3 regions of the Pseudomonas sp. ZY71 genome follow, and region 1 is predicted to be linked to each of the others. Evidence: predicted binding sites of a transcription regulator. Region 1 holds the regulator's gene; each other region holds the start of a gene.
The links. The regulator FliA, encoded in region 1, starts transcription of late flagellar genes. The targets are predictions, from matches to a motif close to CTAAAGTTTNNNNNNNNNNNGCCGNTAA.
Positions count from the first base shown of each region.

Region 1 (9,802 bases):
ACATGGAGAGGCGATTTGGCAAGCCGGAATTCGTCATCGAGGGAGATGCGCTTTTGATAACGGCGCGCCAGGACTTTCGTTGGGAAGATCCGCAGCGCGAAATCAAGATCGAAGATCTCCCCATCATTTGGTTTGATTGGGCACTCACCCTCATAGAGCAGCGGACAAAACTGCCGAAGAGTACGACGCCGATTTCGGTGGTGACGTTTATGTACCCGCAGGCCGAGGTCGTAGTTGTTGAGGGTAAGGAGCTGCTCAAGGGCGCGCGCTATATCAATGGCAAGAATCTCGGTTTCGGCCCGATTACCCCTGAACAGGTTTTAACCGCGTAGTGATCTGCAACCCGCCGCCCCGATTGAAACGGGGCGGCGGGTTTTTTCTGCCTCAAGGTTTGTGTTGCTCCTTAGCCAGTATTCGCGCTCCCACTCTGGAAGCCGTTCAACGGTGGGAGCGAGCCTGCTCGCGGAGGCGTCAGAATTGACGCTGGATCAATCAGCTGGTGTCCCCAATGCCTGCGTCAACCCGGCAACTCCAGATTATCCATCACCCGATTCACCGCCAGTTCCCCCAGCATGATCAATTGCGCGATCCCCAGCAGTGTCCTGCGCTGCGACGCCGGTATGAGATGGGCAAAGTCATGGGCGATGGTTCTGGCTGAGGCGAGTGTTTCGCTGGCATCGGCCAGCAGTTCTTCGTTTTTGAAGTCGGCGGTGACTGCGTACATCCTGCGGGTTCTGCGCGGTGGTGGGGTGGAGCCGGGTGGGCAGAGGTAGTGATCGAGCGCGCGTTCGGCGGCGTCGTTGAGTTTTTTGGAGTCGAGGGATTCGTAGGGGGAGGCGAGGTCGATTTCGGGTGGGTTGGGTGTTGGTTTGATCATGGTGATACTCCTGAGGTTATGGAGCCACTCTTTCCCTGTCGCTAAACAAGTGAAGGTGGCAGCTGTACGCAGGTTAGCGAACCGGTCACAGGCACCCCGGTAGACCCAAAGGTCTCCCGCATACAGCCGCCATAACGTAATTGCGGGCGAAGAGTCCCACAACGAAGCTACGAACGCTGATGCACTGAGATGGTCCGGGTCGCTAAACCCGATCGCTGATTCGTCAGCGACCGACCCACAATAGAACCCGGCCCCAAGGTGCACAAGCCGGCGGATTCTGGCGTAGCTGTAGGCAATGACGCAAGAATATGTAGCCTTAAAGGCGTGTCTGAAGGTGTCTTTTAAACACCTGAGTTTAAAAGGCGATTTGCACTAACTCGACTGGCCCCTTCGCGAGCAGGCTCGCTCCCACAAGAGACTGCATTCCAAATGTGAGAGTGAAATGCACACCAAATGTAGGAGTGAGCCTGCTCGCGATAGCGGAGTGTCAGTTGACGAATTTTTTGGATGACACACCGCTATCGCGAGCAGGCTCACTCCTACAGTGGTCGCGTACACCTCCCTCTCTGTTTCAATCAATCGCAAAAGTTGGAAAGCTTCTTGCAGTACCCGGCGTGAGCCCGCTCTGGGCGTCAAAAGTTTGCTTTAAAGGAACGGGGAAAACCGGTGGATCGCTCTCAGTTATTCAACACTGCTCGCACAAACGTTGCCGACCTCAGTCGAGGCAATCTGGGCGTGCCGTTGTTGCTGCTGGTCATGCTGGCGATGATGATGTTGCCGGTGCCGCCGTTCCTGCTCGACGTCTTCTTTACCTTCAACATTGCCCTGTCCATCGTCGTCCTGCTGGTCTGCGTGTATGCGCTGCGCCCGCTGGATTTCGCTGTGTTCCCGACCATTCTGCTGGTGGCGACGCTGCTGCGCCTGGCGTTGAACGTGGCCTCGACGCGGGTGGTGATGCTCCACGGTCAGGACGGCCACGCCGCGGCCGGTAAGGTGATTCAGGCCTTCGGTGAGGTGGTGATCGGCGGTAACTACGTGGTCGGTATCGTGGTCTTCGCGATCCTGATGATCATCAACTTCGTCGTGGTGACCAAGGGTGCCGGGCGGATTTCCGAAGTGAGCGCGCGTTTCACCCTCGATGCGATGCCCGGTAAACAAATGGCGATCGACGCCGACCTCAACGCCGGTCTGATCGACCAGAACCAGGCCAAGGCGCGCCGTCAGGAAGTCGCCCAAGAGGCTGAGTTCTACGGTTCGATGGACGGTGCCAGCAAATTCGTCCGCGGTGACGCCATCGCCGGCCTGCTGATTCTGTTTATCAACCTCATCGGCGGCATGGCCGTGGGTATCTTCCAGCACAACATGAGCTTCGGCGATGCCGGTCGGGTTTACGCCTTGCTGACCATCGGTGACGGTTTAGTGGCGCAATTGCCATCACTGTTGTTATCGACAGCGGCAGCGATCATGGTGACCCGTGCTTCCGGTTCGGAAGACATGGGCAAGCAGATCAATCGCCAGATGTTCGCCTCGCCGAAAGCGCTGGCGGTGGCGGCCGGTCTGATGGCGGTGATGGGCCTGGTGCCGGGCATGCCGCACTTCTCGTTCCTGAGCATGGCTGCGCTGGCCGCTGGCGGCGCGTACCTGTTCTGGAAGAAGCAGAACGTGGCCAAGGTCGTGGCGCTGGAAGAGGTCAAGCGCCAGCAGGAATTGCTGCCGTCGCCGGCCCGCGCCATGGAAACCAAGGAGCTGGGCTGGGACGACGTGACGCCGATCGACATGATCGGTCTGGAAGTCGGTTATCGCCTGATTCCGCTGGTGGATCGCAACCAGGGCGGGCAATTGCTGGCGCGGATCAAGGGCGTGCGCAAGAAGCTCTCGCAGGATCTCGGCTTCCTCATGCCGACCGTGCACATCCGCGACAACCTCGATCTGGCGCCGAGCGCTTATCGCCTGACCCTGATGGGGGTGATCCTCGCCGAAGCCGAGATCTACCCGGATCGCGAACTGGCGATCAACCCGGGCCAGGTCTACGGCACGCTCAACGGTATCAACGCCAAAGATCCGGCTTTCGGCCTGGAGGCGGTGTGGATCGAAATCAGCCAGCGTGCGCAGGCACAATCGCTCGGTTACACCGTGGTCGATGCCAGCACCGTGGTCGCCACGCACTTGAACCAGATTCTGTACAAGCACTCCAGCGAGCTGATTGGCCACGAAGAAGTGCAGCAACTCATGCAATTGCTGGCCAAAAGCTCGCCGAAACTGGCTGAAGAGCTGGTGCCGGGCGTGGTCTCGTTGTCGCAGTTGCTCAAAGTGCTGCAAGCGTTGCTCGCCGAACACGTACCGGTGCGCGATATCCGCAGCATTGCCGAAGCCATCGCCAACAACGCCGCGAAGAGTCAAGATACCGCCGCGTTGGTGGCTGCGGTGCGGGTTGGCGTATCGCGCGCCATCGTCCAAAGCATTGTAGGCACTGAGTCCGAGCTGCCTGTGATCACCTTGGAACCAAGGTTGGAACAAATATTGCTCAATAGTCTGCAGAAGGCAGGACAAGGCTCGGAAGAGGGCGTTCTGCTGGAGCCAAGCATGGCCGAGAAGCTGCAGCGTTCGCTGATCGAAGCGGCGCAGCGTCAGGAAATGCAAGGTCAGCCAGTGATCCTTTTGGTCGCTGGCCCGATCCGCGCGATGCTCTCGCGCTTTGGCCGCCTCGCAGTCCCTGGATTGCATGTGCTGGCCTACCAGGAAATACCGGACAACAAGCAAGTGACCATCGTTGCGACAGTAGGGCCCAACGGCTGAGGTAGTGGTTTATGCAAGTTAAGCGTTTCTTTGCCGCCGATATGCGTCAGGCCATGAAGCTGGTTCGTGATGAGCTGGGCGCTGATGCCGCCATCATTGGCAATCGCCGCATTGCCGGCGGTGTCGAGCTGACGGCGGCACTGGATTACAAATTGTCGGCCCTGGCGCCACGGGTTCCGAACATGGAACTCGAAGACGAGCTGCGCAAGACCCAGTCGCGCATCGTCACCGCTCAGGCCGAGTTGAGCCTGCGTGGCGAAGCTGATGGCAATAGCAATCGCCAGATCTTCGCCGGGCTGCCGTTGACGGCTGGCCTGCCGCTGACCGCTGCCGAACCGCTGAGCGAGCCGACTTACGCCGCACCGGCGCGTCCGGCCCCGGCGCCGGCGCAGTCTTCCGGCGGCGTTGATCCGCGTGCACTGGATTCGATGCGCTTTGAATTGAACAGCCTGCGCGAGCTGATGGAAGTTCAGCTCGGCACCCTGGCCTGGAATCAGCTGCAAGGCAGCCGTCCGGCGCAAGCCAATCTTTATCGCCGTCTGCAACGTATCGGTCTGTCCGGCCCGTTGTCGCGCGATCTGCTGGCGATGATTACTGATATCGAAGAGCCGCGTCAGGCCTGGCGCATGCTGCTGGCGCACTTGGCGCGGATGATTGCCGTACCGGAAGTCGAGCCGCTGGAAGAGGGCGGTGTGATTGCCATGGTCGGCCCTGCCGGCATGGGCAAGACCACTACGCTCGCCAAGCTGGCAGCGCGTTATGTGCTGAAATACGGCGCGCAGAATGTCGCGCTGGTGAGCATGGACAGTTTCCGTATCGGCGCTCAGGAACAACTGAAGACGCTGGGCCGCATTCTCAATGTGCCAGTGACTCACGTCGATCCGGGCCAATCGCTGGTGCAGGCGCTGGATCCACTGCTGCGCAAACGCGTGGTATTGATCGATACTGCCGGCCTGCAAGCCAGTGATCCTGCGCTGCGCATGCAGCTGGAAAGTCTGGCCGGGCGTGGCATTCGTTCAAAAAATTATCTGGTCTTGGCAACCACCAGCCAGAAACAGGTTCTAACCGCCGCTTATCACAGTTACAAGCGTTGCGGGCTAGCCGGCTGCATCCTGACTAAACTGGATGAAACGGCCAGCCTTGGCGAAGTGTTGAGCCTGGCGATCAGTCATGAATTGCCGGTCGCGTACCTGACCGATGGCCCACGGATTCCGGATGATTTGCATCTGCCGCGCCGTCATCAACTGGTCAGCCGCGCCGTCAGCGTGCAAATGCAGGAAGAACCCAGCGAAGAAGCCATGGCTGACATGTTCGCTGATATCTATCACAGCCCGACCAAGCAGGTAGGCTGAGGTATTCATGAACAGTTTTTGTACCTACATCGATGGTCTGCCATGCATTGTTCCGGTTGTGAACGCGCAGCCAGTAATGTGGCCTCCGTCTATGCAAGACAAGGTAAAGAAATAACATGGGCAGCATGCATCCCGTACAGGTGATCGCGGTGACCGGCGGCAAAGGTGGCGTCGGCAAGACTAACGTGTCAGTGAACTTGTCGCTGGCGCTGGCAGAGCTTGGCCGTCGGGTCATGCTGCTGGACGCCGATCTGGGACTGGCGAACGTCGACGTTTTGTTGGGTCTGACCCCTAAACGCACACTGGCCGACGTGATCGAAGGCCGTTGCGAATTGCGCGACGTGCTGTTGCAAGGCCCCGGTGGCATCCGCATCGTCCCGGCCGCGTCCGGCACGCAAAGCATGGTGCACCTGAGCCCGGCGCAACATGCCGGTCTGATTCAGGCGTTCAGCGACATCGGCGACAATCTCGACGTGCTGGTGATCGACACCGCTGCGGGTATTGGTGACTCGGTAGTCAGTTTTGTACGCGCCGCGCAAGAAGTGTTGCTGGTGGTCTGCGATGAGCCTACTTCCATTACCGACGCCTACGCGCTGATCAAGTTGCTCAACCGCGATTACGGCATGAACCGCTTCCGCGTGCTGGCCAACATGGCGCAGAGCCCGCAGGAAGGGCGCAACCTGTTCGCCAAGTTGACCAAGGTCACGGATCGCTTCCTTGACGTGGCCCTACAATACGTCGGCGCCGTGCCTTACGACGAAAGCGTGCGTAAAGCGGTGCAGAAGCAGCGTGCTGTGTATGAAGCCTTCCCGCGTTCCAAGTGCGCGCTGGCGTTCAAGGCGATCGCGCAGAAGGTCGACACCTGGCCGCTGCCCGCCAACCCGCGTGGCCACCTTGAGTTTTTCGTCGAGCGCCTCGTGCAGCAAACGGCAGGGCCCGTGCTATGACCGCAAGCGGTATGAACTACTACAAGAAGTCGGCACGTGACGCGCAGTACGAACTGATCGAGCGTTACGCGCCACTGGTCAAACGCATTGCCTATCACTTGCTGGCACGTTTGCCGGCGAGTGTGCAGGTCGAAGACCTGATCCAGGCCGGAATGATCGGCCTGCTCGAAGTCTCGACCAAATATGACGCCAGCAAAGGCGCCAGTTTCGAAACGTACGCGGGCATCCGAATCCGCGGCGCGATGCTCGACGAAGTGCGCAAAGGGGACTGGGCGCCACGCTCGGTTCACCGCAATACCCGTATGGTCAGTGACGCAATTCGCTCAATTGAAGCTAAAACCGGCCGTGATGCTAAAGATCACGAGGTTGCGGCCGAACTCCAATTGAGTCTCGACGATTACTACGGGATTTTGAATGACACCTTGGGCAGCCGCCTGTTCAGTTTCGACGATCTGTTGCAGGACGGCGAACACGAAGGGCTGCACGAGGATGGCGCGAGTGCTCATCTTGAGCCGTCACGCGATCTGGAAGATGAACGTTTCCAGGCGGCGTTGGCGGACGCGATTGCCAATTTGCCGGAGCGTGAGCGACTGGTGTTGGCGCTGTACTACGACGAAGAGCTGAACCTCAAGGAGATCGGTGAAGTCCTTGGCGTCAGTGAATCGCGGGTCAGCCAGTTACACAGCCAGTGCGCGGCCCGTTTGCGGGGGCGTTTGGGGGAGTGGCGAGCGCGCTGAAGGCAGTGTGGGGACACTGCGAACGAGGCTGGTGCGGTGATGAACGGCACCGGTCTTGCTCTGTTGTGCTCCAGACAGTCTTCGAGTGCTGCGCCGATTGATTGAAGTGGCGCGTCCAGGTGCTGGGCGCGTTTAAGACTGCTTGGAGGTCGAATTGAACAAAGACATGAAAATCCTCATCGTTGATGACTTCTCAACGATGCGGCGGATCATCAAGAACCTGCTGCGTGATCTTGGGTTCACCAACACCGTCGAGGCTGACGATGGCGTGACTGCCATTCCAGTGCTCAACAGCGGCAGCATCGACTTTCTGGTAACGGACTGGAACATGCCGGGCATGACCGGTATCGACCTGCTGCGCCACGTGCGTGCCGATGAAAAACTCAAGCACCTGCCAGTGCTGATGGTGACTGCAGAAGCCAAGCGCGAGCAGATCATTGAAGCCGCTCAGGCCGGTGTAAACGGCTACGTAGTCAAACCTTTCACGGCTCAGGCGTTGAAAGACAAAATCGAGAAGATTTTCGAACGCATCGGCTGATGAACGCGCGGGGGAGCTATGGAGCATAACGAATCTTCACAGGGCGATTTCGAGTCGACCCTGAAAAAACACGCGGTCGAACTGGTCGAAAGCCTTGAAAAAGGCAGGTTCGGCGACGCTGTGCAACTGATCCATGAGCTCAATCAGACCCGTGACCGTGGCCTGTACCAGGAAGTCGGCAAGCTCACACGTGAACTGCACAGTGCGATCGTCAACTTCCAGATCGACCCGAACATGCCACAGGCCGAGGAAGTGTCGCAAATCACCGACGCCACCGAACGCCTGGGCTATGTGGTCAAGCTGACAGAGGCCGCGGCCAACCGCACCATGGATCTGGTGGAAAGCGCCACGCCGGTGGTCAATGGTCTGGCTGACGAAGCCCAGACTTTGAGCGCCGATTGGGGGCGCTTCATGCGTCGCGAGGTCGGAGCTGAAGAGTTCCGTGAACTGGCGCGCCGGGTCGACGGTTTTCTGTCACGCAGCAGCACGGACAACCGTGCGGTGTCGAGCAATCTCAACGACATCCTGCTGGCCCAGGATTACCAGGACCTGACCGGTCAGGTGATCAAGCGTGTGACCCAACTGGTCACCGAAGTCGAAAGCAATTTGCTCAAACTCGTGCTCATGGCCAGTCAGGTCGACCGCTTTGCGGGCATCGAACATGACCGCGCCGCGATGCTTGCAGAAAAAGATCCACAAAAACATCTCTCGCAGGGTGAAGGTCCGCAGATTCATGCCGATAAACGAGAAGACGTTGTGTCCGGTCAGGACGATGTGGACGATTTGTTATCCAGCCTCGGGTTCTAGTGTTTTGGAATTTTAGGTTTTTTGGGTTTTTAGACCTGTAGGAGCACCCCATTAATGAGCTTCGGCGCCGATGAAGAGATCCTTCAGGATTTCCTGGTTGAGGCCGGCGAGATTCTTGAGCAACTGTCCGAACAACTGGTCGAGCTGGAAAGCCGTCCGGATGACGCAGATCTGCTCAACGCAATTTTTCGCGGTTTCCACACTGTAAAAGGGGGCGCCGGCTTCCTTCAGCTCAATGAGCTGGTGGAGTGCTGTCACATCGCCGAAAACGTGTTCGACATCCTGCGCAAGGGTGAGCGTCGCGTTGATGCAGAACTGATGGACGTTGTCCTCGAAGCACTGGACGCGGTGAACAGCATGTTCACTGAGGTTCGTGAGCGTGCTCCGATCACCGCTGCCACCCCGGAACTGCTGGCCGCCCTGGCGCGTCTGGCCGAACCGCAATCGGCGGACGCGGCCCCGGCTTCGCCAGTGGCCGAGATGATCGAAGAACTGGTCGTCGAAGGCGACTCGGGCGACATCACCGATAACGAATTTGAGCAACTGCTGGATTCGCTGAACGCCGTCAAGGCTGAAGCTGAAGCCCCGGCCGCTGCTGCGCCTGCGCAAACGGCCGCTGAAGCAGCGAGCGATGAAATCACCGATGCCGAGTTCGAGTCGTTGCTCGATCAACTGCACGGCAAGGGCCAGTTCGCGGTGGACGCGGTTGCGCCAGCGGCGGCAGCCCCTGCGGCTCCGGCCAAGGGCGACAGCTCTGACATCACCGACGACGAATTCGAAGCCCTGCTCGATCAATTGCATGGCAAGGGCAACTTTGCCGTGGATGCGCTGGAGTCGGCGATTGCGTCGGCACCTGCGCCGGCTGCTCCAGCGGCCGCCGCTGCCGGCAGCGACCTGATCAGCGATCACGAGTTCGAATCGCTGCTCGACGAATTGCACGGCAAAGGCAAGTTCACCGAAGTCGGCACCGCCGCTGCTGGCAGTGCTTCGACCGTCGCTACACCGGCTGCCAAGGCACCGGCCGCTGCTGCAGCGCCCAAGCCTGCCGCCAAGCCTGAGCCAAAAGCCGAAGCGCCAAAACCGGCTGCCGCTGCTGCACCGGCTCCGGCCCGTGCGTCGGCGACACCGCCACCGGAAAAACCGGCGAGCGAAGCCGAAACCACCGTGCGCGTCGACACGGCACGTCTCGACGAAATCATGAACATGGTCGGCGAGTTGGTGCTGGTGCGTAACCGTCTGGTGCGCCTGGGCCTGAACAGCGGCGATGAAGCCATGCAAAAGGCCGTGTCGAACCTCGACGTGGTCACGGCTGACTTGCAGACCGCCGTCATGAAGACGCGGATGCAGCCGATCAAGAAGGTCTTCGGGCGCTTCCCGCGTCTGGTTCGAGATCTGGCGCGTCAGCTCAAGAAAGAAATCAACCTGGAACTGGTGGGTGAAGAAACCGACCTCGACAAAAACCTTGTCGAGGCCCTGGCCGACCCACTGGTCCACTTGGTGCGCAACGCCGTCGACCACGGCATCGAGTCGCCGGAAGAACGCGAAGCGTCGGGCAAGGCCCGTGGCGGTCGCGTGGTACTGGCGGCCGAGCAAGAGGGCGACCATATCCTGCTGTCGATTTCCGATGACGGCAAAGGCATGGACCCGAATGTCCTGCGCGCCATCGCGGTAAAACGCGGCGTGATGGACAAGGACGCGGCCGATCGCCTCAGCGATACCGAGTGCTACAACCTGATTTTCGCCCCGGG
Region 1 covers NZ_CP144274.1:1,810,256-1,820,057, forward strand. The annotation lists gene VY732_RS08025 (hypothetical protein) at 1-332, shown strand, start outside; gene VY732_RS08030 (DUF6124 family protein) at 518-877, opposite strand; gene flhA (flagellar biosynthesis protein FlhA) at 1,544-3,673, shown strand; gene flhF (flagellar biosynthesis protein FlhF) at 3,685-5,025, shown strand; gene fleN (flagellar synthesis regulator FleN) at 5,142-5,972, shown strand; gene fliA (RNA polymerase sigma factor FliA) at 5,969-6,709, shown strand; gene VY732_RS08055 (chemotaxis response regulator CheY) at 6,876-7,247, shown strand; gene VY732_RS08060 (protein phosphatase CheZ) at 7,266-8,054, shown strand; gene VY732_RS08065 (chemotaxis protein CheA) at 8,109-9,802, shown strand, end outside.

Region 2 (9,802 bases), 2.9 Mb from region 1:
TGGCGAACTCGGTGGCGCCGTGGCGCGATTGGCCGAAGCGTTTGGCATGCGCGTGTTGCTCGGGCAGATTCCCGGGCGCCCTGCTCGCCCGGATCGCCTGCCGCTGGATGAACTGCTGCCACAAATCGACGCCCTCACCCTGCACTGCCCGCTCAACGAACACACTCGCCACTTCATCGGCGCCCGCGAACTGGCCTCGATGAAACCCGGCTCCTTCGTGGTCAACACCGCACGCGGCGGCCTGATCGACGAACAGGCACTGGCCGACGCTCTGCGCGCCGGGCATCTGGGCGGCGCGGCCACTGATGTGTTGAGCGTCGAGCCGCCGACCCAAGGCAATCCGTTGCTCGCGGCGGACATCCCACGCCTGATCGTTACGCCACACAACGCCTGGGGTAGTCGCGAAGCACGGCAACGCATCGTCGGCCAATTGACCGAAAACGCTCAAGCGTTCTTCAGCGGTAAGGCGCTGCGGGTCGTCAGTTGATAAACTGCGGCACTTTTTTTGAGGAGCAGTTATGGATCCGCGCAGTGAAGTACTGCTTCGTCAGCCCGAGTTGTTCCAGGGTTCGTTGTTGTTGGCCGGGTTGCCCGCCGACGATTTGCTTGGGCGCTTGCCCAACGCATTCGGCTGGTGCTGGCATGCCGGCGATCAAGCCGCGCTGGACGCCCGTTTCGAGGGCCGCAGCCATTTCGGCGTGAATGTCCCGGAGCGGGAATTCGACAGCGCCGTGGTGTTCCTGCCCAAGTCCAAGGACCTGACCGATTACATCCTCAACGCTGTGGCCTCACGTCTGGCCGGGCGCGAAGTGTTTCTGGTCGGGGAAAAACGCAGCGGCATCGAAGGCGCGTCCAAGCAGCTCAACCCGTTCGGCAAGCCGCGCAAACTCGACAGCGCGCGTCATTGTCAGCTCTGGCAAGTCACCGTGGCCAATGCCCCGGAAGCGAAATCCCTGGAAAGCCTGGCGCAGACCTATGAATTGCCACTGGCCGAAGGCCCGTTGAAAGTCATCAGCCTGCCGGGCGTGTTCAGCCACGGTCGACTGGATCGCGGCAGCGCCCTGCTGCTGGAGCATCTGGACAAGCTGCCGAGCGGCCATTTGCTCGACTTCGGTTGCGGCGCTGGCGTGTTGGGGGCTGCGGTCAAACGTCGCTATCCGCACAATCAAGTGACGTTGCTGGACGTGGATGCTTTCGCTGCTGCCAGCAGCCGTCTGACGCTGGCGGCCAACGGTCTGGAAGCTGAAGTGCTGACTGGTGACGGTATCGATGCTGCGCCGATGGGTTTGAATGCAATTCTGAGCAATCCACCGTTTCACGTCGGCGTGCACACCGATTATTTCGCCACGGAGAACTTGCTGCGAAAAGCGGCAAAACATCTGAAAAATGGCGGCGAACTACGCTTGGTGGCGAACAGCTTCCTCAAGTATCAACCGCTGATCGAAGAGCATCTTGGCGTGTGTGCGATCAAGGCTGAAGGCAATGGTTTCCGGATTTACCGGGCCAAGCGCGGCTGAAACTTCTTTTAAAAAAGAGGCTTGCTCAATCGGATTTGCCTAGGCAGAATCCGCTCCGTCCTAGGGGAGTAGTCTCCCACGAGCGCCAAGCTCGTCCGGCATACGTCAACATACTTGATCCTCAGATCATGGCGTATGCGACCCAAGCGTCCGCAGCAGACGGATCGCAGGGTTTGACAAGACCTATGACACGCACACCTTACCCGGGGCGGGAAGGCTGTACGTGTCATAGCCGTGTCGACCCGCCCCTTAGGAAATCCTGATGCTGGACTCGTTACTCGTTCCCACCGCAATCGTTGCCTTGGCCGAAATCGGCGACAAGACGCAACTGCTCGCGCTGATTCTCGCCGCTCGCTTTCGCAAACCCTGGCCGATCATTGCCGGCATCGTCGCTGCGACCCTGGCCAACCACGCAGCAGCCGGTGCGGTAGGCGCCTGGTTCGGCAGTTTCTTCTCGAATGCGACGCTGCACTGGATTCTCGCCGCCAGTTTTACGGCCACCGCTTTGTGGACGCTGGTTCCGGACAAAATGGACGACGATGAAACCAGCACCGCACGCAAGTTCGGGCCGTTCCTGACCACGCTGATTGCGTTTTTCCTCGCCGAAATGGGCGACAAGACCCAGGTCGCGACGGTGATGCTCGCCGCGCAATATCCGGAACTGTGGCTGGTGATTATCGGTACCACGGCGGGCATGTTGATTGCCAACGTGCCGGTGGTATTGGCGGGTAACTTTGCCGCGGACAAATTGCCGCTGACCTTGATCCGTCGCCTCGCGGCGTCGGCGTTCATGATTCTGGCGATCGTTGCGGTGTACAAGGCGATGCAGAGCAGTGGCTGGGTTTGACGGCGTAAGTCGATAGACCGCGTCAGCGTTCTTCATCGGAACGCCCCCCGGAGACAGGCTCGCTCCCACTTTGGAATGCATTCCAAATGTGGGAGCGAGCCTGCTCGCGAAGTGGCCGTCAGCCGACCTGTAAATCCATCAGGATTTAGGCGCCTGTTCGTACAGCGGCATAACCTTCGGAATCGCCGCCTGCAACGAGGCAATCCGGCTGGTCGAAGCCGGGTGAGTGCTCATGAACTCCGGCGGCGAACCTTCCGACGCCTTGCTCATCTTGTTCCACAAGGTGATCGCGGCGTTCGGGTTGTACCCGGCGCGCGCAGCCAGTTCCAGGCCGATCAGATCAGCTTCGTTTTCGTTGGCACGGCTGTTCGGCAGGGTCATGCCGTAGTTGGCCACAGTATCGGCCAGCGCCAGACTGTCCTGACCCAGACCGAGCAAGGCACCCGCGCCCTGCTTGGCCATTTCAATCCCGTAGGCCTTGGACATCGCTTCACGACCGTGCTCGCGCAGAGCGTGGGCGATTTCATGGCCCATGACCGCGGCGATTTCATCGTCGGTCAGCTTCAGGCTATCGATCAGCCCGGTGTAGAAAATGATCTTGCCGCCAGGCCCGCAGTTGGCATTGAGTTCATCACTCTTGATCAGATTGACCTCCCACTGCCACTGCGCCGCATCCGGACGGAAGTTCGGCGCCTGGGCGATCAGGCGGTTGGCAATCGCCTGAACCCGCTTGGCCTCAGGACTGGTCTTGTCCAGCACACCCTTGCTGGAGGCTTCACCGACAGTCTTCTGATACGACTGGGCATACATCTGGTCGACCTCTTGCGAGGACAGCATGCTGAACATGTACTGCTTGCGTTCCACACCCACGGCGCCGCCGCTGGTGGTGTTGACCGACTGACAACCGGCCAGCAACAGCGCTGCGCTCAGTGCACTTACAACCAATGTCTTGTTCATTCAAAAGCTCCCTGAAAACCTGCGCGTATCCTAGGCGGGTAATTGTATCGACGCCAGATACAACAGACGTGTTGCAGCGACTTTCAGACGTTTCCCACTTGAGCTGTCGTAAAAAATTCACAGCGATCGCCAGGCCCGCAGCAACTGCGTCGTGCACTGATCCATTTACGACATCGGCTTGCAATTGCACCTGCTCGCACTCATGGCCCAATGCCGCCTGCCGATACATCAGCGCAGACGTCCTCTTGCGTGCGGAGCTCCCATGAAGTTCAAGTCGATCCAGTTTTCCGTCGCTGCCCTGGCCGGCGCCATCGTCCTTAGCGTGGTGGCCGCGCTGGTGCTGTACGCGCTGTTTTCCGGCGCCCGTACGCAAGAGATGGTGCAACAGCGCACCCAGGCGCAGTTCGAGCAAGTCATCGAACAGCGCCTGACTTCGCTGGCACAAACCCAGGTCAGCCAGATCCAGCGCGAACTCGAAGCGCCGCTGCTGATTGCCGGCGGACTGGTGCGGGTCAACGCCCTGCTCGGCACACCGGGCGTCGATGGCCAGCCGCGCCTGACCGTCAGTCGCGAGCAGTTGATCAGTCTGATCAAAGAAAACGTCGAAAAGAACCCGAAAATTCTCGGTACGTATATCGGCTGGGAAAAAAACGCCCTCGACCACAATGACGCGGCCTACGTCGGCACCAGCGTGATCGGCATCGACGCGGCCAACGGGCGCTTCCTGCCGTGGTGGTTCCGCAACGACGACGGCACCCTCGGCCTGGACAAACTGGTCGACGTCGACGACCAGAAAACCCTGTCCACCGGCGTGCGCGCCAGCGAGTACTACCTGTGCTCGAAAGAGAGCAAAAAAGCCTGCGTGATCGATCCGGCGCCGTACAAGGTCGGCGACAAGATCGTCATGCTCGCCTCCTTCATTGAACCGATCATGCTCAATGGTGCCTTCCACGGCATCGTCGGTGCAGACCTGTCGGTGAACTTCATCCAGGAAATGCTCCTCGCTGCTAACCAGAAGCTCTACAGCGGCGCCGGGCAAATGGCGCTGATCGGCGGCAATGGCCGGATCGTTGCCTACACCAAAGACCCGAGCAAATTCGGTGAAAAAGTCAGCGACATCCTCGACGCCGAGCAGACCGCCAACATGGCCAATCTCAAGCGCGGCGAAGTGACTTACTCGGTCAACAAGGACAAGGGCCGCATCGAGTTGTACCTGCCGTTCGGCATCGGCCAGACCGACGCGCGCTGGACATTGATGCTGCAATTGCCTCTCGATGCAGTGATGGCTGATCTGCAGAAGCTGCAGGGTGATCTGGATGCGCAGCGTAAATCCGACACCTTCGGTATGGCCATGGTCGGTCTGCTCATCGCCGGCCTCGGCCTGCTAGTGATCTGGCTGGTCGGTCACGGCATCGCCCGGCCGCTGAAGCAGATGGTCGCGATGCTCAATGACATCGCTCAGGGCGAAGGTGATCTGACCCGCCGCTTGAGCAGCGATCGCAGCGATGAACTGGGCTCGATCGCCAAGGGTTTCAACACCTTCCTCGCCAAGTTGCAGGCGATGATCACTCAGGTGGTCACGTCGGTGCAGAGCGTCAGCGATTCCTCGGAACACACGGCCGACATCGCCATTCGCACCAACATCGGCATCCAGAAACAAATGGCCGAGATCGATCAGGTGGCCACGGCGGTACAGGAAATGACCGCCACCGCGCAGGACGTCGCGCGTAACGCGACGCAGGCTGCACAAGCGGCCAGCCATGCCGATCAGGCGGCGAGTCAGGGCATGCAGATCGTTCGTGACACGTCGAACTCGATCGGCGTGCTGGCGCTGGAAATCGGCAAGGCTGTAGATGTGGTGCAGACGCTGGCCAAGGACAGCGAGAACATCAACGCGATCCTCACGGCGATTCGCGGGATTGCCGAGCAGACCAATCTGCTGGCGCTGAACGCGGCGATTGAAGCGGCGCGTGCCGGCGAGCAGGGTCGTGGTTTTGCCGTGGTCGCCGACGAGGTGCGCAATCTGGCGCAGAAAACCCAGAAAGCCACCGAAGAGATCCAGTCCATGATCCAGCAACTGCAGCAGGGCACTCGCGATGTGGTGCGGGTCATGGAAGACAGTCAGAACCGCACTGATGAAAGCGTGCAACACGCGGCGAAAGCGGCTGAGGCGCTGGAGACGATTACGCAGGCGGTGTCGGTGATCAACGACATGAACACGCAGATTGCCAGCGCAGCGGAAGAACAGAGCGCGGTGGCCGATGACATCAATCGCAATGTGATCAACATCGGGCAAGTGGCGAATGAAGTGGCGGGGGGTGCGGATGAGTCGAGTTCGGCGAGTGCCGATTTGACCAAACTGGCGGAGCAGCAGCGGCGGTTGATCAATCAGTTCAAGGTCTGAAAAGCCAAGAGCCCCCTCACCCTAACCCTCTCCCAGAGGGAGAGGGGACTGACCGAGTTGTCTCCCGTCATACATCGACCTGAAATAACCAGTCGATTATGGATTCAAAGTAGAGCGTTCAAGTCGGTGTATTACTTCAATATCCCCCATTCAGTCCCCTCTCCCTCCGGGAGAGGGCTAGGGTGAGGGGCTTTTGATCTGCAGGCTTTAGCCCGGAGTCAAACACTCCGGCCCATTGAGCTTCGGATCATTGATCAGATTCGCCAACACCCGCTCACGCAACGCCGCCGGTTCACTGGCCAACAGCCCCTGCAACACATGCAACGGCGTCTCAGGATCCAGCCACGCCGCCTGCCCCGCCTCATCGAGAATCAACGGCCGCCGCTGACTCGACGCCGGTTGAGTAATCACCGCCGTACTCAACCACACCTGTTCCTGTACCGGATACGCCTCCCAGATCGCCGCAAAAAACAGTGACGAGCCTTCCCCCGGCGTCAGCCAGAACGGCCGCTTGCGCTGCGTTCCACGCCACTCGTAAAAACCATTCGCCGGCAGCAGGCAGCGACGCTGACGCAGTGCCTCACGAAACATCGGCTGCTCGGCTACGGTTTCAGCACGGGCATGCGCCGGTGTTTTCGACAAATCGGTCAGCCACGGCGGCGTCAATCCCCAACGGGCGCGGGCCAGAGCGCGCTGGCCATCTTCACCGGCACGCAGCATCAACACCGAATCATTGGGGGAAATGTTCCACTGCGCCTGCTGATCGGCGGGAAAACCTGGCAGGGCCGCGAAATCGCGGTTCCAGCGAAACAGGGCATAACGTCCACACATGGGGCAACACGACTCTGAAGTAAAACGAAGCTCAGCCTAACAGACCAGCGTCCCGGGAAAGCTCTCCGGTTCATCGCCGGGCAGCGGCAGCGCGGCATTGTACGCGGTGATCAGCTCGCGGGCGTATTCGGCCTGATCGTTATCCACAGACAAGCCCAACAGACCGAAGATCGGCAGCTCGCCCGTTCCACCGAGCAAATCACGGCCAATCAAGTGCGCCTCTATGCCTTCGCTGGCGAGCATGCCCTTGAGCATTTCACCTTCCATCAGGTTTTCCGGCTCATAGATTCGCTGCATGGGCGCGCCTCACTCGTTTTCGCTGAAGACTTCCAGAAACCAGTGCTCTTCATGGACCTGCAAGACGAACGTTATGGGCCGGCAACACACCTGACAGTCTTCGATATAGGTCTGATCGCCGCCGGACAAGTCCACCGTCGTCTCGACAGGCTCCCCACAATAGGGACATTCGTATTCAGCAGGTTCCAGCATCGCGGTCTCCCAAGTGACTTGTGCGTATAATCGCCGGTCTATTTGCAGGGCTATTTTTGTCTGGCTACTTTTTCAGACCGTGCCCCGCGGGTTTTCGATCAAAACCTTTACTTACCCTAGCCGTTTCCAACAAGAGAGCATGATGGGCGAATTCGATGCCATCCGACCTTACGACGACAGCGAAGTACCTGTGGTACTGGCAAGACTGCTCGGCGACAAGGCGTTTCTAGATATCCTCACCCACTTCCGCTTCCCGCGTTTTGCCGGTGCTTTCGGCTGGATGCTCAAACCACTTATAGCCCATCGGCTGCGTCGTGAGTTCGCCGACGTGACCTCGGTGGCGACTTTACAGGACAAGGTCGAGTCCTACGTCGACCACACCATCGAGCGCGCCACCGACGGCGTGACCTACACCGGTGTCGAGCAATTCAAGTCCGGCAGCGCCTATCTGTTCATCGCCAACCACCGCGACATCGTGATGGACCCGGCCTTCGTCAACTATGCCGTGTACCACGCCGGCCTGCCGACGCCGCGCATCGCAATTGGCGACAACCTGCTGCAAAAGCCGTTTGTCAGCGATCTGATGCGCCTGAACAAGAGCTTCATCGTCCACCGTTCGATCACCGGCCGTCGCGAGAAAATGGCCGCGTATCAGCTGCTGTCGGCGTACATCAACCACTCGATCCGCAACGATTGCGCCTCGATCTGGATCGCTCAGGCCGAAGGTCGGGCGAAGGACGGCGATGATCGCACCGAGTCGGCGATCCTCAAGATGTTCCACATGAGCCGCAAGGATGAGCCGTTCGGCGAAGTCATTCGCTCGTTGAACGTCACCCCCGTGTCGATCAGCTACGAATACGACCCGTGCGACCAGGCCAAGGCCCGCGAGCTGTTCATCCGCGCCACCACCGGCACCTACGCGAAAGCGCCGGGTGAGGATGACGTGAGCATCGCCAAGGGCATCACCGGCTACAAGGGCCGCGTGCATGTGAACTTTGCCGCGCCAATCACCGAGCTGTTCGAAGACACCAAGCAATTGGCGGTCGAAATGGACAAGCAGATTCTCGGCGGCTACCGGTTATTCCCGGTGCATTACCTGGCGTATGCGCAGTGGGCCGATGCTGATCCGCAGTTGAATGTGCCGAAAGCTGCCGAGGTATTCCCGGCGGATGAACTGGCCAAGGCGCAGGAAGAATGGCAGAGCCGGCTGGATGCTTGCCCTGCAGAGCACCGTCCGTATCTGGTGCTGCAATACGCGACGCCGGTGCGCAATCAGTACCGGGTCAAGGCTGGGTTGCCGCTGTAAGCGGTTTCCACCTGACGCAAAAACGGCGCCTTCGGGCGCCGTTTTTTATGCCTGAAGCTTTTAGAAGCGCGTGCTGATCCAGGAAACGACCAGGGCCAGAGCGAGGCAAGCAAAACCGAAGCGATAGAAAAACCGGTTCATGCGCAAGGTCGCCCAGTCCAGGATCGGCTCGGCATTCGGCTGCGCCTGACGCTGGGCGGCAATGCTGGCCATCGCGCGCTGTTCACGGCGGCGAGTGGCGTGCAGCAGCCAACTGCCCGGAAACGCCAACAGCAGCGCCAGCAAGTTGATCAACTTGGCGGGATGGGCGGTAAACAGCGTCATCAAGTGCAGCGACATCACAGACCTCTATCTGAACCGGTATGGCAGACGCCAGATCGACGACCGCGGCGCGGATTCTAACCAAACCTGCCGGTTCAACCCCAGTCTTTACGACAAATAACCTGACAATCGACCGATGGCTGTCCTGTGTCACGGCTTCGTCATGTGGATAGGCCACCCTGCGCGCCTCGAAACACACATGGAACGCGAAATGCTTCACGCTGAAAACCAGGATCGTCTGTACCTCATCACGCCTTACGACGAACAACAGAGCCTCGTCGGTAGTCTCGCTTTCAATGTGCAGGACCGCCATTGGCTGGTGTATTGCGCGCTAGGTGGGCATCAGCATGCGGATTTGCCTGAGACGGATTTGTTGACGGGCGTGAGCGTGCTCGACTTTTATTCTCAGGCTGCCTGAAAGCAAAAGCACCCTCACCCTAGCCCTCTCCCAGAGGGAGAGGGGACTGACCGAGGTGTTTATTCGAGGTACATCGACCTGAAAGTCCGAGGTGAATGTAGATCTCAAGAACAACGCAAATCGACCTGAAACTTCGAGGTGAATGAGGTCTCAAGAGCAACACAGGTCGGCTCCCTTTCCCCCTCGCCCCCCTTTGGGGGAGAGGGCTGGGGTGAGGGGGATCGATCTCCCATACGACACAAATTCCAACCCTGACACCCACAAAAAAGCCCGAAACCATCACTGGCCCCGGGCTTTTTCACATCAGCCGAAAACTTACTCAGCCAAAACCTGACCCACAGTCGGGTCCTTGAACAGACGCGTCAACGCATCGCTCAACACATCGCTGACCAGTTTGGTGTTGGTTTCCTGATTCGGCGCCATGCCGAAACGCTGGTCCAGCGACGCACCGTAACGGCCACTGTAACGGCGGTTGGCGTTCTGCACGTCGGAGCGGAAGGTTGCGCCGATGGTCGCTTCGGTCACGTACATGCCTTCTTTCGGCGACTGATACTTCAGCTCGGCCAGGGTCACGGTCAACTGCGGAGCATTCGGTGCGTTATTGGTCGGGGTGAACCCGAGCAGACGCACGGCGGCTTCAGCCTGAGCCTGCAGCTTGGGCAGGATCTGCTCGCGCTGCACGGTGATGGCGCTGGTTTCCGGGTACAGACCG
Region 2 covers NZ_CP144274.1:5,561,470-5,571,271, forward strand. The annotation lists gene VY732_RS24595 (2-hydroxyacid dehydrogenase) at 1-487, shown strand, start outside; gene VY732_RS24600 (class I SAM-dependent methyltransferase) at 519-1,517, shown strand; yybP-ykoY riboswitch at 1,568-1,692, shown strand; gene VY732_RS24605 (TMEM165/GDT1 family protein) at 1,780-2,364, shown strand; gene VY732_RS24610 (M48 family metallopeptidase) at 2,503-3,321, opposite strand; gene VY732_RS24615 (methyl-accepting chemotaxis protein) at 3,584-5,725, shown strand; gene VY732_RS24620 (SOS response-associated peptidase) at 5,933-6,556, opposite strand; gene VY732_RS24625 (putative signal transducing protein) at 6,593-6,853, opposite strand; gene VY732_RS24630 (CPXCG motif-containing cysteine-rich protein) at 6,863-7,045, opposite strand; gene VY732_RS24635 (1-acyl-sn-glycerol-3-phosphate acyltransferase) at 7,188-8,351, shown strand; gene VY732_RS24640 (hypothetical protein) at 8,412-8,690, opposite strand; gene VY732_RS24645 (hypothetical protein) at 8,884-9,090, shown strand; gene VY732_RS24650 (YajG family lipoprotein) at 9,406-9,802, opposite strand, start outside.
Region 2: VY732_RS24615 (methyl-accepting chemotaxis protein) is a predicted target of FliA. The motif match lies at 3,521-3,548, and genes of this name have one in related genera.

Region 3 (9,802 bases), 1.6 Mb from region 1:
CATCGACGTCGAGCCAATAGGCCTGGCGTAACACCGTGGCCAGTGCAGCAGCGCCGCAGCTGAAATCGGTTTTCTGTTCGACGATGTCGGCAAACTTGCGCTCACGAATGCTTTGCACGTTCTTGTAGATGAGCGTGCCACCCGGCAAGGCAGCCACGGGCATCTGCCCGGCCTGAGTCAGGCCACAGACGAGAAGCAGAGGGAGGAGGGCAGTCTTACGCATGATCGATACGCCTTTGCGGACTGAGGAAAAGCCCCGTTTCCGGGGCTTTCGTTTCGATCGCGACTACAGGCAGGCTTTGCAACCTGCAGCGATGGACAGCGAGTTGCTTTGTTGGTTACCAACACCGGCGGCGTTGTTGTAACCAGCGTTGCCGGAGAAGCTGTTACCAACGTTGGAGATGCTTGCGTTGTTGGTCACAGGGTTTTTCCAGCCGTCTGGGGTCAGCACTTGTTGCGTGGTTACACCGGCGAGACCGAAGATGCCGACAGCTTCAAAGGTCGCTTTCTGATCTTTGCTGCCGCCGCTGCCGCCATGACCACGGTCGTTGTCGCCATAACCGCCACCACCATGGCCTTTGTCGCCTTCGATGGTCGCTTTGCCAGCTGCTACGAATGCGCCAGCAGCGGTGAAGGTACCTCTCAGAGTATCGGTTTTGTAGGTTTGAGTGCCGTTGTTGGACACAGTCAACCCAGTGGAGCTTTGGTTGGCGGCGGCAGCGGCGTTAGCGACACGACCACCGGATACAGCAATGGCCAGGTTGTTTTTCTGTTGGTTGAAGTTGCCGGCACTGTTGTTCACACCGATGTTGCCGGAACCGCCGTTACCCACGTTGTTGAGGTTGGCGTTGTTGGTTGTCGAGTAGTTGGCAACCGCGTTGTTGTTGTTGACTTGAGTCGCGCTGGAAACGGACACGGCAGTGCCGAAGATAAAGCTTTCGTCGGCAGTCGCCAGTGCAGCGGCGTTGTCTTGCTGGTTGCCATCGCCGGCGGTGTTGTTCATGCCGACGTTGCCGTTGGTGCCATTGGCCGAGTCGCGAACGGAGGCATCATTTTTGGTGCCTTGGTTGCCCACCAGGTTGCCATCGCTGTTCTGCGTGTCGAGTACGGCAGCACCAGCGCCGGCGCCGATTTGCAGAAGTTGTTCCAGGGTAGGGCCTTTTGGTTCATGGTTGCCATGACCATTGCCGTGCCCGTTACCATGATCGTCATCACGACCGCCTGCCTGTGCTGCGATTGCCATCACTGCTGCAAGTGCGAAAACCAGTGGTTTGAGAGCCATTGTAGGTTTCATGGTGTTTCTCCATCGTGCTTATTAGTTGGTTAAGTGTTGGTACTTTCTAATTGCACTGCTTTTGTTGTTTGGGTCAGTCAGCGACCCGGATGCTCAGGGTGTTAGCCATTCGGTTCCCCACCCCGGCACTCTGGTTCACCTGGATTACCCCGCGGCTGCCGGTGAAGGCCTGATCACTTGTCGTGACCTGGCGACTGCCGGGTGAGGTACCAGTTGCTCCTGAGCTCGGTAAAAGCGCCACGTTCTGTTGGGAAAGGGCACTGTCGTCAACGCTCTGCGGGCCAGCACTGATGCTGATGCGCGTGACGTTGGCCATCTGGTTGTTGGCACCGGCGCCCTGGTTAACACCGAGGATTCCGTTGCCATTGCTGAAAGAGTTGCCGCCGATGGTGGCGCTGGCATTCGTCGAGGGGTTACCGGGTGTGTCGATGTGCTGGCGGACGGTGGTGGTGGCGCTGGCCGCGGTGCCAATGGCGATGGCCTTGGTGTTGGTCTGTTGCATCTGGTCGCCAGCGGCCTGGTTGACGTTGTAGTTGCCGCGGTACTGAATGCCGGTGTCCTGAATGTTCGCGTTGTTCACTGAGCTGGGGTCGGCCGCCATGGCACTGGCGCAGCCGAAGAGGGCAAGCAGGAGCAGGCAACGATTCATCTTATTGGCCTCCAGCCATGCGGGTCAGCGGCGCAAGGCCTGCGCCCATGGCGCGGTTGACGGTATTGGAGATGGAACCGCCGGCGCCGCCGCCGTGGCCGCTGCTCATGCCGGGCAGGCCGTTGGTATTGGTCAGGGTGTTCATGCCGGGCAGATTCGCCGTCGGCGTGCTGATGTTGCCGCGGATCGAAGAGCCACTGGCCACGCTGGCAAACTCGCCGTCATTGAGCTCAGTGCTGCTCATCGCTTGATTGATGCGGCCTGAAGGGTTGGCATTGACGGTGGTTGGATAAGGGTCTTTACCGCCGCTGCGACCAATAGGAATCGGCTGAACATCGCGATTGAGGACAATCACGCCGTTGCCTTCTGCCTGTACGTTGAAGCTGATAAACGTACTGGCTGCTGATCCGATCAGCAGAAGGCAGGTCAAACCTTTTTGGATATTCCCCACGGCTGCAATTCCTTCTTCAGTGGGCTGGCCCGAGTCAGCGTTGTGAAGGAGAGAGCGAAAGCTGTGCCGCTTTTTAAAAGTGTTTGGGTTTCAATGAGTTGCAGAATAAGCGCGCACGTTCGATACACAACCTGTTTCAATCTTGAAACACGCATTGCTGGGCCGACCTGTCCATTGGCTTAACAAAGCTCTGGAACAAGGGTTTGCAGCGGTGTGTATCAGCCTTGTAACAACCGGGATGACAAAGCGATGAACAGTGCTGAAACGGCCACTTTGCACACGGACGAGTGTTTCAGGAACGGACACTTTGTCCCCGAAACAGGGGAAAGCGCCGGGTAAGGTGACCCATTGGCTGGGTCACTGGGCCAGTAATTGCTCGACGGCGGCAAATGCCTGAGTCTGGCGTTCGCCCCAATTGCCCTGAATGATCTGAAAACGCTGGTGATGGTTTTCAAGCCAGTTTCGCGTGGCCTGGTAAAACGCCAGTCGCTCGTCCAGATCGGGTTGGCAGCGCTGGCCGTCATCGCTCCAGTCGATCTGCTCTGGCGAGAGTAAAAGGTGCAGGTCGTAATGCCGCCCCGACAATTCCGATTCCAGCCAGTCCGGGCAGTCGCCGAACAGCGTCTGACTCCACAGCATATTGCTCAGCAAATGGGTGTCGAGAATCAGCAACGACGGCTGTTGCGCCCGCGCTTCATCTTCCCACTGCAACTGGCCCCGAGCGATTCCAGGGATGTCTGCCAGACAGGTGTCACGGGGATTGAGTTCGATAAAGCGGCGCACGTACTCATCCACGCGCAAGCCGCCAAAGCGTTGTTGCAGGCCCGCCGCCAGCCAGCTCTTGCCGGTGGATTCAGGCCCGGTCAGCACCACGACCTTCATGTGCGCAACGCCGGATCGGCGCGCCATTCGCGAAAGCCTTGAATCGCCAGCAAGGTAAACAGCCCGTACAGCGCAGCGGTCAGGTACAGCCCTTTGTAGACGAACAAGCCGACAAAGATCACATCGAGCACGAACCACAGCGCCCAGCACTGCAGGCGTTTCTGCGCCATCCACAGTTGCGCGACCAGGCTGAAACCGGTCAGCGCCGCATCCAGCCACGGTTGCGCGGCGTCGGTCCAATGCGCCATGGCTGCACCGAGCAAGACACTGCCGACGGCGCCAACGGCCAGACCGACCAATAGCGAACGGTGATCGAGGCGGGTGACCTCGCGGCCGTCATGCATCGTCCCGGCGCGGGTCCATTGCCACCAGCCATAGACTTGCAGCGCGGCGTAAATCACTTGCAGCAACATGTCCGAGTACAGCTTCACTTCAAAGAAGATCCAGCTGTAGAGCAAGACCATGACCAGCCCGATCGGCCAGCACCACGGATTCTGTTTGACCGTCAGCCAGACGGCGATCACGCCGAGTGCGGCGGCAAACAGTTCAAGCCCGGACATGTGGGTTCCTTGGGGGAGTGAAAGAAGGGGGCGGATTGTACCCAAAAACGTGTAGGAGTGAGCCTGCTCGCGATAGCGGTGTGTCAGCGAAATTTATACCGGCTGAAACACCGCTATCGCGAGCAGGCTCACTCCTACAGGGGGTGGTGTCTAGACGCGGAACTGGCGCAGGAGGGCGTTCAGTTGTTCGCTCAATTGGCCGAGGCGCAGGCTGGCCGCACTCGACTGCTCGGCCGCGATCGCCGTGCTGTGCGAGAGGCCAGCAGCCTGTGTCACGTTCTGATTGATGTCCTCGACCACATGCGCCTGCTGCAATGTAGCGCTGGCAATCGACGCATTCAGACCATTGAGATTACGCAGGGCCTGGCCAATGGCATTCAGACTGGCACCGGCCAGCCCGGCTTGTTCGATGGTCAATTGCGACGCCTTGCTGCTGTCGCCGATCACCTTCACGGCGGCTTCGGAATGGTTCTGCAGGCGCTCGATCATCGACTGGATTTCCGCGGTCGATTTCTGCGTACGCTGCGCCAACAAGCGCACTTCATCCGCCACCACGGCAAACCCGCGACCTTGTTCACCGGCCCGCGCCGCTTCGATCGCGGCGTTGAGCGCGAGCAGGTTGGTCTGCTCGGCAATCGAACGGATCACCTCCAGCACGCTACCGATCTGGGTGCTTTCGGCAGCCAGAGTGCGAATCACCTCAACCGCTTGATCAATGGTCCCGGACAGCTTGTCGATCTGCTGCAAGCTGCCATCGATGTTGATCTGGCCCTGTTGCGCCTGCGCTTCGGCGTCGCGCATTTCCGCGGCGGCGTGTTCGGCGTTCTTCGCCACATCTTGCACGCCATAGGTCACCTCGTTGATCGCCGTGGCCACCAGTTCCATCTGCTGCGACTGCTGCTGGCTGCGTTGCTGGGCCTGCGAGGCGTCGTTGCCCAGTTCGCTGGACGACTGGCCCAAGGCGCTGGCCGACACCTGCAAATCACCGATCACCCGGCGTAGTTTGGCGGTAAAGGCGTTGAAGTGATGCGCCAGTTCAGTGACCTCATCCTTGCCATGGGTATCGAGGCTGCGCGTCAGGTCGCTTTCGCCACTGGCGATGTTGGCCATGGCGTTCACGGTTTCCTGCAGCGGGCGCACAATGCTGCGCGCGATGAGGATCACCAGCAGCGCCATGATCACGGCAATCGCCAGGCCGATGACGGTGGCCTTGATCACTTGGCCCTGGAATTCCGCCTGGACGTCGTCGACGTAAACCCCGGAGCCGAGCACCCAGCCCCACGGTTCGAACAGTTTCACGTAAGAAGTCTTGGCCACCGGCTCACTGGCACCCGGTTTTGGCCAGCGGTAATCGACCATGCCGGCGCCTTTGGCCTTGGCGATGGCAACCATTTCGTTGAACACCGCAAAACCGTCCGGATCACGGATCGCCGAGAGGTTCTGGCCTTCGAGTTTCGGGTTGGTCGGGTGCATGACCATCACGGGCGTGAGGTCGTTGATCCAGAAGTAATCGCTCTGGTCGTAGCGCAGTCCACGAATGGCGGTGAGGGCCTGTTTCTGCGCGGCGTCTTTTGTCAGCGTGCCGGCGGTTTCGAGGTCGTGGTAATAGGTCAGCAGGCCGCTGGCCGTCTGCACCACGTGCTGGGTTTTCTGGGCTTTGGCATGGTAGAGATCATCGTGAATCTGCTTGAGCATCAACACGCCCAAGGTCAGCAACATGACCACCGCCACAATCAAGATGAGCCACAAGCGTCGGCTGATCGACACACTGCGCAAGCTGTTCATAACGCTGTCACTCCGGATTCTTTTTCTTGTAATAAACGACCGCCAGCATCCAACCACGATTTTGTGAGCGGGCATACGCGACCCAAGTCGTATAACGCGGCAGCGCTATTAAGGCTTGTCTGTTAGGATTTCGGCCCCGCGCGTGAAAACCTGAATCCAAATTGATATTTCACGGAATTTTGACCGTTTCGTGTGGATCCTGTGCGTGCGGAATCGGTACAGCCATAACCAGCTACGCTGATCGCAGTGAACGCTAGAAAAATACTATCGGGGCATGCCGACGCGCATCGCTCTTTGGGGGATTGATGGATCTTTGGACGGCCTTGCAGGCACTGATACTAGGAGTTGTAGAAGGGCTGACGGAGTTTTTGCCCATTTCCAGTACCGGACACCAGATCATTGTTGCCGACTTGCTCGAATTCGGCGGCGAACGGGCCATGGCGTTCAATATCATCATCCAGCTCGGCGCGATCCTCGCGGTGGTCTGGGAGTTTCGCCGGAAGATTTTCGATGTGGTCATCGGTTTGCCGACGCAGCCGAGCGCACGGCGTTTTACCGCCAACCTGCTGATTGCGTTTCTGCCCGCGGTGGTGCTGGGCGTGATCTTTGCCGACCTGATTCACCAATACCTGTTCAACCCGATTACCGTTGCGACAGCACTGGTGGTTGGCGGCATCATCATGTTGTGGGCAGAAAAGCGTCAGCATGAAGTGCACGCCGAAACGGTCGACGAGATCACTTGGAAAGATGCCTTGAAGGTCGGCTTCGCCCAGTGTCTGGCGATGATCCCCGGCACCTCGCGCTCCGGCTCGACGATCATTGGCGGATTGCTGTTCGGCCTGTCGCGCAAGACTGCCACCGAGTTTTCGTTCTTTCTGGCGATGCCAACCATGGTCGGTGCGGCGGTCTACTCGGGCTACAAGTACCGTCACCTGTTTGTCCCGGCGGACTTCCCGGTGTTCGCCATCGGTTTTGTCACCGCGTTCATCTTCGCCATGATTGCCGTGCGCGGCCTGCTCAAGTTCATTGCCAGCCACAGCTATGCGGCGTTCGCCTGGTATCGGATCGTGTTTGGTCTGGTGATTCTGGCGACCTGGCAGTTTGGCTGGATCGATTGGGCGGCGGCCAAACCATGAGTGATTCCCGCGCACGCCGGCCCGAAGGACGACCTTCGGGCGGCAACAACATCCAGAACCTGAAGCTGAAACTGCTGGTTCTGCTGATCGTCTGCGCGCTGCCATTGTTCGGCTCAGTGGCGATGTGGCTGCGCGGGATTTCACTGGTGCCGCTGACCGCTTATGGCGTCGTCAGCGTGCTGGCGTTCTTCATGTACTGGGCCGACAAGCGCAAGGCGCGCACGGATGCCTGGCGCACCCCGGAGAACGTTCTGCACGCCGTGGAACTGGCCGGCGGCTGGCCGGGCGCGTTGATCGCCCAGCAGGTGTTCCGGCACAAGACGCGCAAGGTCTCGTTTCAGATTCTGTTCTGGGTGATTGTCGTGTTGCACCAAGTGTTCTGGATCGACCAGTTGTTTCTCGGCTCGAATCTGCTGACGCTGTTCTGAATACACCGCAATTCCCTATGTAGGAGTGAGCCTGCTCGCGATAGCGGAGTGTCAGTTGGAATTTCTTTGACTGACACTCCGCTATCGCGAGCAGGCTCACTCCTACAGGGATCGGGTTTACAGCAATAAACCGATTTGGGTCTTTTTCGGCAACTTGCTCACCACCAATTGATGCGAACGCTGCAACAACCCCTGCAATTCCTCGGCACCCAGCGGGTAGGGCGGGTGCATGATGATCCACTGCGCCCGCGCCAGATACGGCGCCGGGTGAATGCCCGGGCGGTCGCAATGGCCGAGAAACAGATCCTTGTCGACCTTGAACGCCAGTGAATCTCCGCGCAGCCCCTGCAAGGCAAACATCTTGTTGCCGGCAATCGAAAACACCCGCACGCCACCCCACTTGTAATCTTCCCGAGCGCCCGGCAATGCCAGGCAGAACGCCGCGACGTCGGCTTCGCTCATCTTTCCCTTGCTCATAACAACCGCTCCCCACAGGCATTGAACGATTCGACCAGATGATCGATCCACGCGCGCACTGCCGGCATCACCCCGCGTCGATGCGGATACACCGCTTGCAGCCAGCCGCCCGGCAGCGACCACTCTGGCAGCATCTGCACCAGCGTGCCGTTTCTCAGTTCCTCTTCGCAATACATCATCGGCAGTAGAGTGAAACCCTGACCGGCCAGCACGCAGGCCTTGCGCACAATAAAGTCATCGATGCCCAGGCGCGCCTCCATGTTCAACTCGAAGCTTTCACCCTGTTGATCAAGCAAGCGCACATGCACCATGCGATCCGCCTCCAGCGCGCCGAGCACCGGCAGATTTTTCAGGTCTTGCGGATGATTGATCGTCTGGCCCTGCAAAAACGCCGGACTGGCTACTACAACCATTTGCGCCTGACGCAAGCGTCGAGTGACCAGCAACGGGTCTTCATCACCGTGTTCACGCACGCGCAGCGCCACATCAAAACCTTCGCCGACCAGATCGACCCGGCGATTGAGCAGGACGACTTCCAGTTGCACCTGCGGGAATTTGCCTAAAAATTCGCTGATGACCCACGGCAACATTTCCCGGGCCAGACCGGTCGGGCATGACACCCGCAAACGTCCACGCGGCTCGCTCGACATGCTCGCCACCGCCTCATCGGCCATTTCTGCTTCGAGCAACATGGCCTGGCAGTGACGCAGATAACGTTCGCCAACGGCAGTGAGATTGAGTTGCCGGGTGGTGCGTTGCAGCAAACGCGCGCCGAGGCGTTCTTCCAGTTCGGCAATGCGCCGTGACAGGCGTGACTTGGGAATCCCGAGCAATCGCCCGGCCGCGGCAAAACCGCCGGCCTCGACGACTTTGGCGAAATAGTAGAGATCGTTGAGGTCTTGCATAGGGAAATCCAACTGTTCTATCAGTGGGACAAACTATCGCATTTCAGGCGGCTAATCATCCATTGGTTTCTTGCGTAGGATTGTCTCCATTCCGTCGCCACCGGCGATTCCTTCCAGGAGATTCCACATGAAACTGCTGCATATCGATTCGAGCATTCTGGGCGACAACTCGGCTTCCCGTCAGTTGAGCAGCGAAGTCGTCAAAGCCTGGCAAGCCGCCGAGCCAAGCGCCGTGGTGACCTACCGCGACCTGGCCGCCGACGCCATCAGCCACTTCTCGTCGACCACGCTGGTCGCCGCCGGCACCACCGCTGAGCTGCGTAACGCTGCACAACAGCACGAAGCCGAACTGAGCGCTTCGACCCTGGCCGAATTCATCGCTGCCGACGCCGTCGTCATCGCCGCACCGATGTACAACTTCACCGTACCGACCCAACTCAAAGCGTGGATCGACCGCGTTGCCGTCGCCGGTCAAACCTTCCGTTACACCGAAGCCGGCCCTGAAGGCCTGTGCGGTGGCAAGAAAGTGGTGATCGTTTCCACCGCTGGCGGTATTCATGCCGGTCAGGCCAGCGGCATCGCTCACGAAGAATACCTGAAGCTGGTGTTGGGCTTCCTCGGCATCACCGACATCGAAATTGTCCGTGCCGAAGGCCTGGCGTATGGCGACGAAGTGCGCAACAACGCCATGACCGCCGCTCAAGCGAAAATCAGCGAGCAATTGTTCGCCGCGGCGTAAGGCTTGCGTAAAGAACAGCTGTTGTTCAGGTAACACTCAAAAAACTCTGTATTCTGGTTCCGCAAGGGGCGAATACGGAGTTTTTTGTTTCTGGCTGTTACATAATCTGGCCCGGGTTATGCAGTCACACAATCAGCGTCTGAGTGCATTGTCGTACCGAAACACCGAATCCCCGGCGTTTCAGGCCCGCAACGCAACGGAACTTTCGATTGAGTCACAACAGGGTGGGGCATCCCATGATGCGTCTTTGTGCAACGTTACTGATTTGCCTGCTGGGCAGCTTTAACACAGTGCACGCTGCGCCTGGGCGGCACCCGGTGTGGAGCGTCGGCTACCACGAGATGACGTTTCTCGATCCGCTGGACCTGCAACCGATGCGCGCCATCGCCTTCTATCCGTCCAGCGACCGCGAGCACATGAGTCTGCTCGAGGGGTACTCCGTCGAGGCTGGCGAAGACACCAAAGTCGCCATCGGCCGCTTTCCGATGCTGATGCT
Region 3 covers NZ_CP144274.1:3,420,408-3,430,209, reverse strand. The annotation lists gene VY732_RS15175 (C39 family peptidase) at 1-223, opposite strand, end outside; gene VY732_RS15170 (heme utilization protein) at 287-1,294, opposite strand; gene VY732_RS15165 (adhesin) at 1,368-1,943, opposite strand; gene VY732_RS15160 (hypothetical protein) at 1,945-2,394, opposite strand; gene VY732_RS15155 (AAA family ATPase) at 2,752-3,276, opposite strand; gene pnuC (nicotinamide riboside transporter PnuC) at 3,273-3,836, opposite strand; gene VY732_RS15145 (methyl-accepting chemotaxis protein) at 3,987-5,621, opposite strand; gene VY732_RS15140 (undecaprenyl-diphosphate phosphatase) at 5,927-6,757, shown strand; gene VY732_RS15135 (DUF1294 domain-containing protein) at 6,754-7,185, shown strand; gene VY732_RS15130 (MmcQ/YjbR family DNA-binding protein) at 7,303-7,662, opposite strand; gene VY732_RS15125 (LysR substrate-binding domain-containing protein) at 7,659-8,567, opposite strand; gene VY732_RS15120 (FMN-dependent NADH-azoreductase) at 8,695-9,306, shown strand; gene VY732_RS15115 (alpha/beta hydrolase family protein) at 9,543-9,802, shown strand, end outside.
Region 3: VY732_RS15145 (methyl-accepting chemotaxis protein) is a predicted target of FliA. The motif match lies at 5,749-5,776, and genes of this name have one in related genera.